DNA from 2 places in the Stenotrophomonas sp. YJH_SMC_43 genome. Region 2 is predicted to be linked to the other one. Evidence: riboswitches for the same ligand, from Rfam matches in the RefSeq annotation. Region 2 holds a riboswitch; the other holds the start of a gene.
What was found. A riboswitch is a leader RNA that binds a small molecule or an ion and turns the genes downstream of it on or off. The one in region 2 is predicted to bind cobalamin.
Positions count from the first base shown of each region.

Region 1 (3,986 bases), on a different contig from region 2:
GTGACCCAGCGCGTGGACGACGTCGATGCCTTCCCAGGCCACATCGCCTGCGATTCGGCCTCGCGTTCGGAGCTGGTGGTGCCGCTGCTGCGCGGTGATGAACTGATCGGCGTGTTCGATATCGACAGCCCGAAGGTCGGCCGCTTCGATGCCGACGACCAGGCCGGCCTGGAAGCCATCGCCCGCGTGTTCGTAGAGGCGCTGGGATGAGCGCACCGAAGCTGCGCAACATCGGCCCGAAAAGTGCGGCGTGGCTGCGCCAGGTCGGCCTGCGCAGCCGCGAAGACCTGGTTGCGATCGGTGCCGTGGGCGCCTTCGTCAAGGTCAAGCGCGCGGGCTTCAAGCCCAGCCTGAACCTGCTGTATTCCCTGGAAGGCGCGTTGCTGGACTGCCACTGGCAGGAACTGAGCGAGCCGCAGCGCGATGCGCTGGTGCAGGACTATGAAGCGCGCATCGCCGCGCATCCGCTGAAGGCAGCCGGCCCGGCGTCGGGCCCGGTACATGAGCAGCGCTTCGATGCCGACGATGACGCTGAAGACAGCGTTGCCGAGGGCGCGGACGAGGATTGAGCCGCGCCCTTCTGTAGCGCCGAGCCCACGCTCGGCTGGCTGTTCTGATCGAAGTGCAGCCGAGCATGGCTCGGCTCTACAAGAGCAGATCAGGGCTGCTGCAGCTCCAGCAGTTCGCCCACCAGCCCGACCTCACCGCGTTCCAGCCACACCCGCAGGCGCGTGCCGTGGTCGATGCGCAGGGCCCAGCACAACGACATTGGCAGGCCGCAGACCTGCGACAGCACCATGCGCAGCGGGCCACCATGGCTGACCACCAGCGTCGGCACCGGATCGTCCTCATCGAGCAGGCGATCGAGCGCGCGCGCGATGCGCCGTTCAAAGTGGCCCCAGCTTTCGCCGTTGGGCGGCGGGAATGCATGCGGATCGGCGTGGAAGGCCGCCAGTGCATCCTCCGGCAGGTCGAACAGCGACTGCCCGTCCCAATCGCCGAAATCCAGCTCTTCCCATTCCTCGTCCGCTTCCACGTCCAGCCCACGCGGGGTGGCCAGGGCCATCGCCGTGTGCAGCGAGCGCAGCCGTGGCGAACTGATCACCCGCTCCCAGGGCTGCGCGGCGTAGGCGTCGACCAGTTCCTGCGGCAGGCGGGCCAGCTGCGGCGGATCGTTGCGGCCATCGAGGAACTCATCGCGACCGTTGCCGGCATGGCGGACCAGGTCGAGGATCATGCGCGCGTCCTGTACAGGCGACGCGGGAACAGCGGAAAACAGGCGGACATCGGCAACGGCACCACGGGATCAAGGGGCCATTCTAAAGGCACGGCAAAGGCAGTCGAGCACGCGCGGCGCTACGGGCCGCCTGCGATGCCGTAGACTGCGCGCACTTCCAGGTGACCTGCGGCCGTGGCCGGCAGGTTGAAACGGGAAGCCGGTGACGCGTGATTCCACGCCAGGCCGGCGCTGCCCCCGCAACGGTAAGCACGTCAGTTCCAGGCAACACCGCCACTGTGCCGCAGGCATGGGAAGGCGCCTGGACGGTGGCCCCAGGCCACCCGGCGGCAAGCCCGGAGACCGGCCCGGAAGCCTCAGGTCGCGATGCGGTGGGCATGGCGCTGGATGACCGCAGCCTGCGCTGCGGCGTCGGCGCATGCCTGCCTTCGCGGCTCCTCCCCTTCGCCACGCGGGCGTGCGTGGCACCTGGAGTCCCCCATGAAGCTGCAGTCCCGAATGCTGTCCCTGGCCGTGCTGGCCACCCTGCCCGCGCTGGCCCAGGCCGCCGATGACACCACTGCGCTCGACCAGATCCTGGTCACCGCCACCCGCACCCCGATCGCGCTGCAGGACAGTATCGCGCCGGCGCAGGTGATCGACCGCGCGCAGATCGAATCCAGCCAGGCCACCTCGCTGCAGGAGCTGCTGCGCGGCCGCGCCGGCATCAACCTGACCAATGCCGGCGGCCTCGGCAAGCAGAGCTCGCTGTTCCTGCGCGGCACCAACTCGGGCCACACCGTGGTGCTGGTCGACGGCGTGCGCATCAACAGTGCCGACCTCGGCCTGGCCATGTACCAGGACCTGCCGCTGGCGCAGATCGAGCGCGTCGAAATCGTTCGCGGCCCGCAGTCCAGTCTGTACGGTGCCGACGCCATCGGTGGCGTGATCCAGATCTTCACCCGCCGCAACCAGGGCGATTTCGCTCCGCACTTCCAGCTCGGCGGCGGCAGCAACGGGCTGCGCGAAGCCAGCGGCGGCATTGGTGGCGGCACCGAGCGCGGCTGGTTCGGTGCCGACATCGCCTACCAGCATTCCGACGGCATCGATGCCTGCCGCGGTTCTTCCTCGGTGTTCACCGCGGGCTGCTTTGCCGACGAGCACGACCGCGACGGCTACCGCAACCTGTCCAAGAGCCTGCGCGGCGGTTACAGCTTCAACGACCAGTGGAACGTGGAAGGCAGCGCACTGCGCGCCGATGGCAAGAACCATTACGACGGCTACTACAACTACTCCGAGACCCGCCAGCAGGTGCTGGCCGGCAAGGTGCGCTACACCCCGTCGGAGCGCCTGGCGTTCACCGCCAACGTCGGCCGCAGCGACAATGAGTCCGACAACTTCGGCGCACCGGGGGTGTTTGGCAGCGCGCAGACCCATCGTGACAGCGCCTCGCTGCAGGGTGACTTCGGTGTGGCCGAGGGCCAGCTGCTGAGTGCCGGCGTGGACTGGAGCGAAGACAATCTGGACGGCAGCAGCGCCGGGTATCTCGTCGACAGCCGCCGCAACACCGGCGTGTTCGTGCAGTACCAGGGCCGCTTCGGCCGCCACCAACTGCAGGCCAGCGCCCGCAACGACGACAACCAGCAGTTCGGCAACCACGCCACCGGCAGCGTTGGCTGGGCGATGGAACTGGGCCACGGCCTGCGCGTCAACGCCAGCTACGGCACCGCGTTCAAGGCACCGACCTTCAGCGACCTGTACGACCCGTGGAGCGGCGTGCCGACGTTGAATCCGGAGAAGTCCAAGAGCGCCAACCTCGGCGTTTCGCAGCAGGGCCAGGGCTGGCACTGGGGCATGGATGTGTACGAAACCCGCATCGATGACCTGATCACCTACGATGCGTCCACGATGAAAATGCAGCAGGTGGAGAAGGCGCGCATCCGTGGTGCCGAGCTGACCGGTGGCGTGCTGCTGGCCGGCTTCGACATCAACGCGCAGCTGAGCTACACCGACCCGCGCAACCGCACCCACGGCAGTACCCAGTTTGACAACTGGCTGCCGCGCCGTGCACAGCAGACTGCGCGCCTGGACATTGACCGTCGCTTCGGCGATTTCCGCGCCGGCCTGACCGTACAGGGCGCGGGCAAGCGTTTTGACAATGCCAGCAACTCGGTGAAGGTTGGCGGTTACGGCACGCTGGACCTGCGCGCCGAGTACGCGCTGACGCCGGAGTGGTCGCTGCTGGCGCGTGCCGCCAACGTGTTCGACCGCAACTACGAGACCGTGGCGTGGTTCAACCAGCCCGGCCGTGAGTACCAGTTGAGCGTGCGTTACCAGCCGAAATGAGGAAACGCGCCGGGCATTCCCGGCGCTTTCTCTGTAGAGCCGAGCCCATGCTCGGCTCAGGCAGCAAAGCAGCCGAGCATGGGCTCGGCTCTACACCGGGACGCCGGCGGCCAACCCCGGCAATTCACGCAGATCGTCGATCACCGCCACCGCATGCGCGGTGACCATGTCCAGGCCGCGCGGGTAGCCGTAACGCACCAGCGCGATCGGCATGCCTGCCTCTTCGGCGGCGCGGTAGTCGGTCAACGAATCACCCACCATCAGGCAGGCGTCCACCGGCAGCCCGAAGTGCGCAGCGATGTGCCGCAGCGGTTCGCCACTGGGCTTGCGCTGCGGCAGCGAATCGCCGCCCAGTATCAGCGCGAACGCATCACCGATGCCCAGGTGCTGCAGCAGCGGTGGCACCAGCGCTTCGGGCTTGTTG
Region 1 is NZ_JCAFVQ010000005.1:166,309-170,294, forward strand. Features, by position in the region: gene AC5QAH_RS19420 (GAF domain-containing protein) at 1-210, shown strand, start outside; gene AC5QAH_RS19425 (TfoX/Sxy family protein) at 207-569, shown strand; gene AC5QAH_RS19430 (histidine phosphatase family protein) at 659-1,237, opposite strand; cobalamin riboswitch at 1,380-1,602, shown strand; gene btuB (TonB-dependent vitamin B12 receptor) at 1,718-3,562, shown strand; gene gph (phosphoglycolate phosphatase) at 3,653-3,986, opposite strand, start outside.
Region 1: another riboswitch for cobalamin. It lies ahead of btuB (TonB-dependent vitamin B12 receptor); the one in region 2 lies ahead of AC5QAH_RS17460 (epoxyqueuosine reductase QueH).

Region 2 (3,986 bases):
ATGCCGCCATCGGAGAACCAGCAGATGCGGAAGGCGGTGATCACCGGGCCACAGGTCTGCCCGGCACTGGTCAGCCCTTCCATGCTGTCGGCCACGTTGTGCTCCTGGTCGGCCGCAGGCGCAGTGGGTTCGCAGCGACGCTCGCGGCGCGAGGGCTCATGCAGCGGCACCGCGCTGATCAGCAACGGGAAGCTCAGGCTCATGCGCGTGGCCACCAGCACCGGCAGCTTCGGGCCCTGCGGCAGGTGGTAGTACCGTCGCCCCTCCACCTCCAACGGCGGGCTAGCTTGATCCACCAGCCACTGCACCACGCTGGCCGGGAACAGCTGCTCGAACTCCTCGCGCAGGAACCAGAACTGCGCGCCACCCAGCGGCAGCGTACGCGGCTCGTTGTGCGACACACAGGTGGTGATCATCTGCAGGCTGATCGCATGCGGGCTGTCCGGCTCGCCGGCATAGCGCGGCGCATCGTGCAGGTCGGCGAAGGTAAGCGGTGCATCCAGCGGCTTGCCGGACAACTGCTGCAGGCACTCGTGCAGCCACTCGGTCAACGCCGGCGTGCGTGCATCACGGCCGAGGCCGCTGCACAGGCCCAGCAGATTGCGACGCGCCACCCGCGCCACCCGCAGCGCGGCACCGGCCACGCCGGCACCGTAAGCGCACAGCAGCGACGGCAGCAGCGTGGCGGCCACGCCGCTCCAGCCACCACCCCACCAGCCCAGCCCGAGCAGCAACGCCAGCGACACCAGCACTTCCAGCGGTGCGATCTCGAACACGGCAATGGCCAGGCACAGCAGCTTACGCGGCAGGCTGGCATTGCCGGTCAGCGTCACCAGCAGCCGATAGGCCGCGTGCGCGCCACGCGCCGGCTGGAACAGGCTGTAGATGAAGCCGCGCCGCGACAGCTGCGCCGACACCGCCGACAACCCGCCATAGCCGGCATCGCCAGGCAGGTGCTCGCCAGCCTGCTGGCGGCGATCACCGCAGGCCGCCGCGGCCGCCACCGCCGCAGCAATAGCGCCGGCCGAGGTGCCGCCGATGCTCTTGAAGCGATACTCGCGCGCCAGCGCCAGTACCGCATTGGGGTACACGATGCCGCTGGTGATGCCGCCTTTCATGACCAGATCGCAGTACTTCGCCGCCACGAGCCACCTCCCGTCTGTCGATGCACAGTATGGCAAGAGGGGCTCTCACAGCCTGAGAAACGAGCCATCGCCCTGCGCTTTGATTGGCCCTTGACCATTGGCCTCGACGCGTCCACCGTGGGCACGCCGAAGGTATCCCGGCCGTGGCATTGATGGCGGCCGGGATTTAAACGGGAATCCGGTGAAGGCGCCTCGCGCGCCCATTCCGGAGCTGCCCCGCAGCGGTGAATGGAAACGAATCCTGCCAACAGCACTGGGCTCGCGCCTGGGAAGCGGCAGGTAGTAGGTGGGCTGCGACCCGTGTCCATCAGCCCGAATACCGGCCCCGGCCGGGGGACACGACCGTCCCCTGATTCGACCTGGAATCTCCGCGGGGAGGTTGCCGGGGCCGTCGTTGTCCTGCGCGTGCAGGCGATGCGGCCGCGCGCGTCCTTTTCACGGTATCCGGCCAGACCTGTTCACCCACGCGCTGATGCATGGGCCACCGCCGTTGCCGGCGGTCCATGCGGTACCTGACGATGACCGAGCTCCAACGTCCCACCCTGACCCTGCCCGCCGACGGCAAGCGCCTGCTGCTGCATTCATGCTGCGCGCCCTGCTCCGGCGAAGTGATGGAGGCGATCACCGCCTCCGGGATCGACTACGCGATCTTCTTCTACAACCCCAACATCCACCCGGTGAGGGAATACGAGCTGCGCAAGCAGGAGAACATCCGCTTCGCCGAGCAGCACGACATCCCGTTCATCGACTGCGACTACGACACCGACAACTGGTTCAGCCGTGCGCGCGGCATGGAGAACGAGCCCGAACGCGGCATCCGCTGCACGATGTGCTTCGACATGCGTTTCGAGCGCACTGCGCTGTACGCGCACGAACACGGCTATGACACCATCAGTTCTTCGCTGGGCATATCGCGCTGGAAGAACATGGCGCAGATCAACGACTGCGGCATCCGCGCCGCGTCGCGCTACGAGGGCCTGCAGTACTGGGACTACAACTGGCGCAAGGGCGGCGGTGCCAGCCGCATGATCGAGATCAGCAAGCGCGAGCAGTTCTACCAGCAGGAGTACTGCGGCTGCGTGTACTCGCTGCGCGATGCCAACCGCCATCGCCGCGAGAATGGCCGCGAGCGGATCAAGATCGGCCTGCTGTACTACGGGCAGGACGCTGGGACGCCGCAGGGCGATTGACCTGTGCCGCCTGGGCGGCCACGCTGGTCGCCCCTTCACGTTGTAGTGGACCTGCCATGACCGCCCTGCCCGCCGATGTCGCCCTGCTGGTGATCGACCTGCAGCCAGACTTCATGCCCGGCGGTACGCTGGCCTGCGACCAGGGCGATGCGCTGGTGGTACCGATTGCCGGTCTGCTGGCGCAGCGCCGCTACCGCACCGTGGTGGCGACACAGGACTGGCACCCGGCCGACCATGCCTCGTTCGCCAGCCAGCACCCCGGCCAACGCCCCTTCGAGACCATCCTGCTGCACGCGCAGCCGCAGACCCTGTGGCCGGACCACTGCGTGCAGGGCAGCGCCGGTGCCGCCCTGCACCCGGGCGTGGACTGGACCGTGGCCGACCTGATCCTGCGCAAGGGCACGCGCCAACAGGTGGATTCGTACAGCGCCTTCCGCGAGAACCACGGTCCCGATGGCGAGCGCCCGGCCACCGGCCTGGCCGGCTGGCTGCACGAGCGCCGCATCCGCGAAGTGCACGTGTGCGGCCTGGCCCGCGATTACTGCGTGCTGTGGAGCGCGCAGGACGCAGTGAAGTCCGGCTTCCGGGTGAAGTTCCTGTGGGAGCTGACCAAGCCGGTGACCGAAGCCAACGACGTGATGGTGCGCGAGGCGCTGGGCAAGGCGGGGATTGCGCTCGCCTGACGCGCGACCGCCGGGCATGGCCCGGCGCTACCGGATCGCGCCCATGGGTAGCGCCGGGCCATGCCCGGCGGACGCGGGATGGGCGATTACCGGAACACCACCGTGCGATGCCCGTTGAGCAGGATGCGGTGTTCCACATGGCGGCGCACCGCACGCGCCAGCACCAGCGATTCGGTATCACTGCCCAGCCGCACCAGTTCGCGCGGCGCCATCGCATGGTCAACGCGGGCCACGTCCTGTTCGATGATCGGGCCTTCGTCCAGGTCCTCGGTGACGTAGTGCGCGGTGGCACCGATGATCTTGACCCCGCGCGCGTGCGCCTGGTGGTACGGCTGCGCGCCCTTGAAGCTGGGCAGGAAGCTGTGGTGGATGTTGATCGCACGGCCGGCCAGCGCGCGGCACAGCGTGGGTGACAGGATCTGCATGTAGCGCGCCAGCACCACCAGGTCGATGCGCTCACGCTCGACCAGGTCGATGATCTGCTGCTCCTGCACCGCGCGCGTATCGGCGGTCACCGGCAGGTGGTGGAACGGCACCTGGTAGGACGCGGCCAATGGCGCGAAATCGGCGTGGTTGGACGCCACTGCCGCGATGTCGACTTTCAACTGGCCGCTGTGGGCACGGAACAGCAGATCGTTGAGGCAGTGCCCCTGCTTGCTGACCAGCACCAGCAGGCGTGCGCGGCGGCGGCCATCATGCAGCTGCCAGTCCATGCCGAAGCCTTCGGCAAGCGCGGCCATGGCGGCGTACACGGTCTCCAGCGGCAGGCTGGCATCGCGGTCGAAATGCACGCGCAGGAAGAAGCGGCCGCTCTCCTCGTCGCCGAACTGCTGGGCGTCGAGGATGTTGCAGCCGTGGTCGAACAGCAGGCCGGACACGCGGTAGACGATGCCGGTACGGTCGGGGCAGGACAGGGTGAGGATGGAATCGGGGCGCATGGCTCGAGTGTAGGGCAGCGACCTGCCTGC
Region 2 is NZ_JCAFVQ010000004.1:91,796-95,781, forward strand. Features, by position in the region: gene AC5QAH_RS17455 (RpoH suppressor) at 1-1,118, opposite strand, end outside; cobalamin riboswitch at 1,273-1,487, shown strand; gene AC5QAH_RS17460 (epoxyqueuosine reductase QueH) at 1,649-2,335, shown strand; gene pncA (bifunctional nicotinamidase/pyrazinamidase) at 2,392-3,018, shown strand; gene purU (formyltetrahydrofolate deformylase) at 3,105-3,956, opposite strand.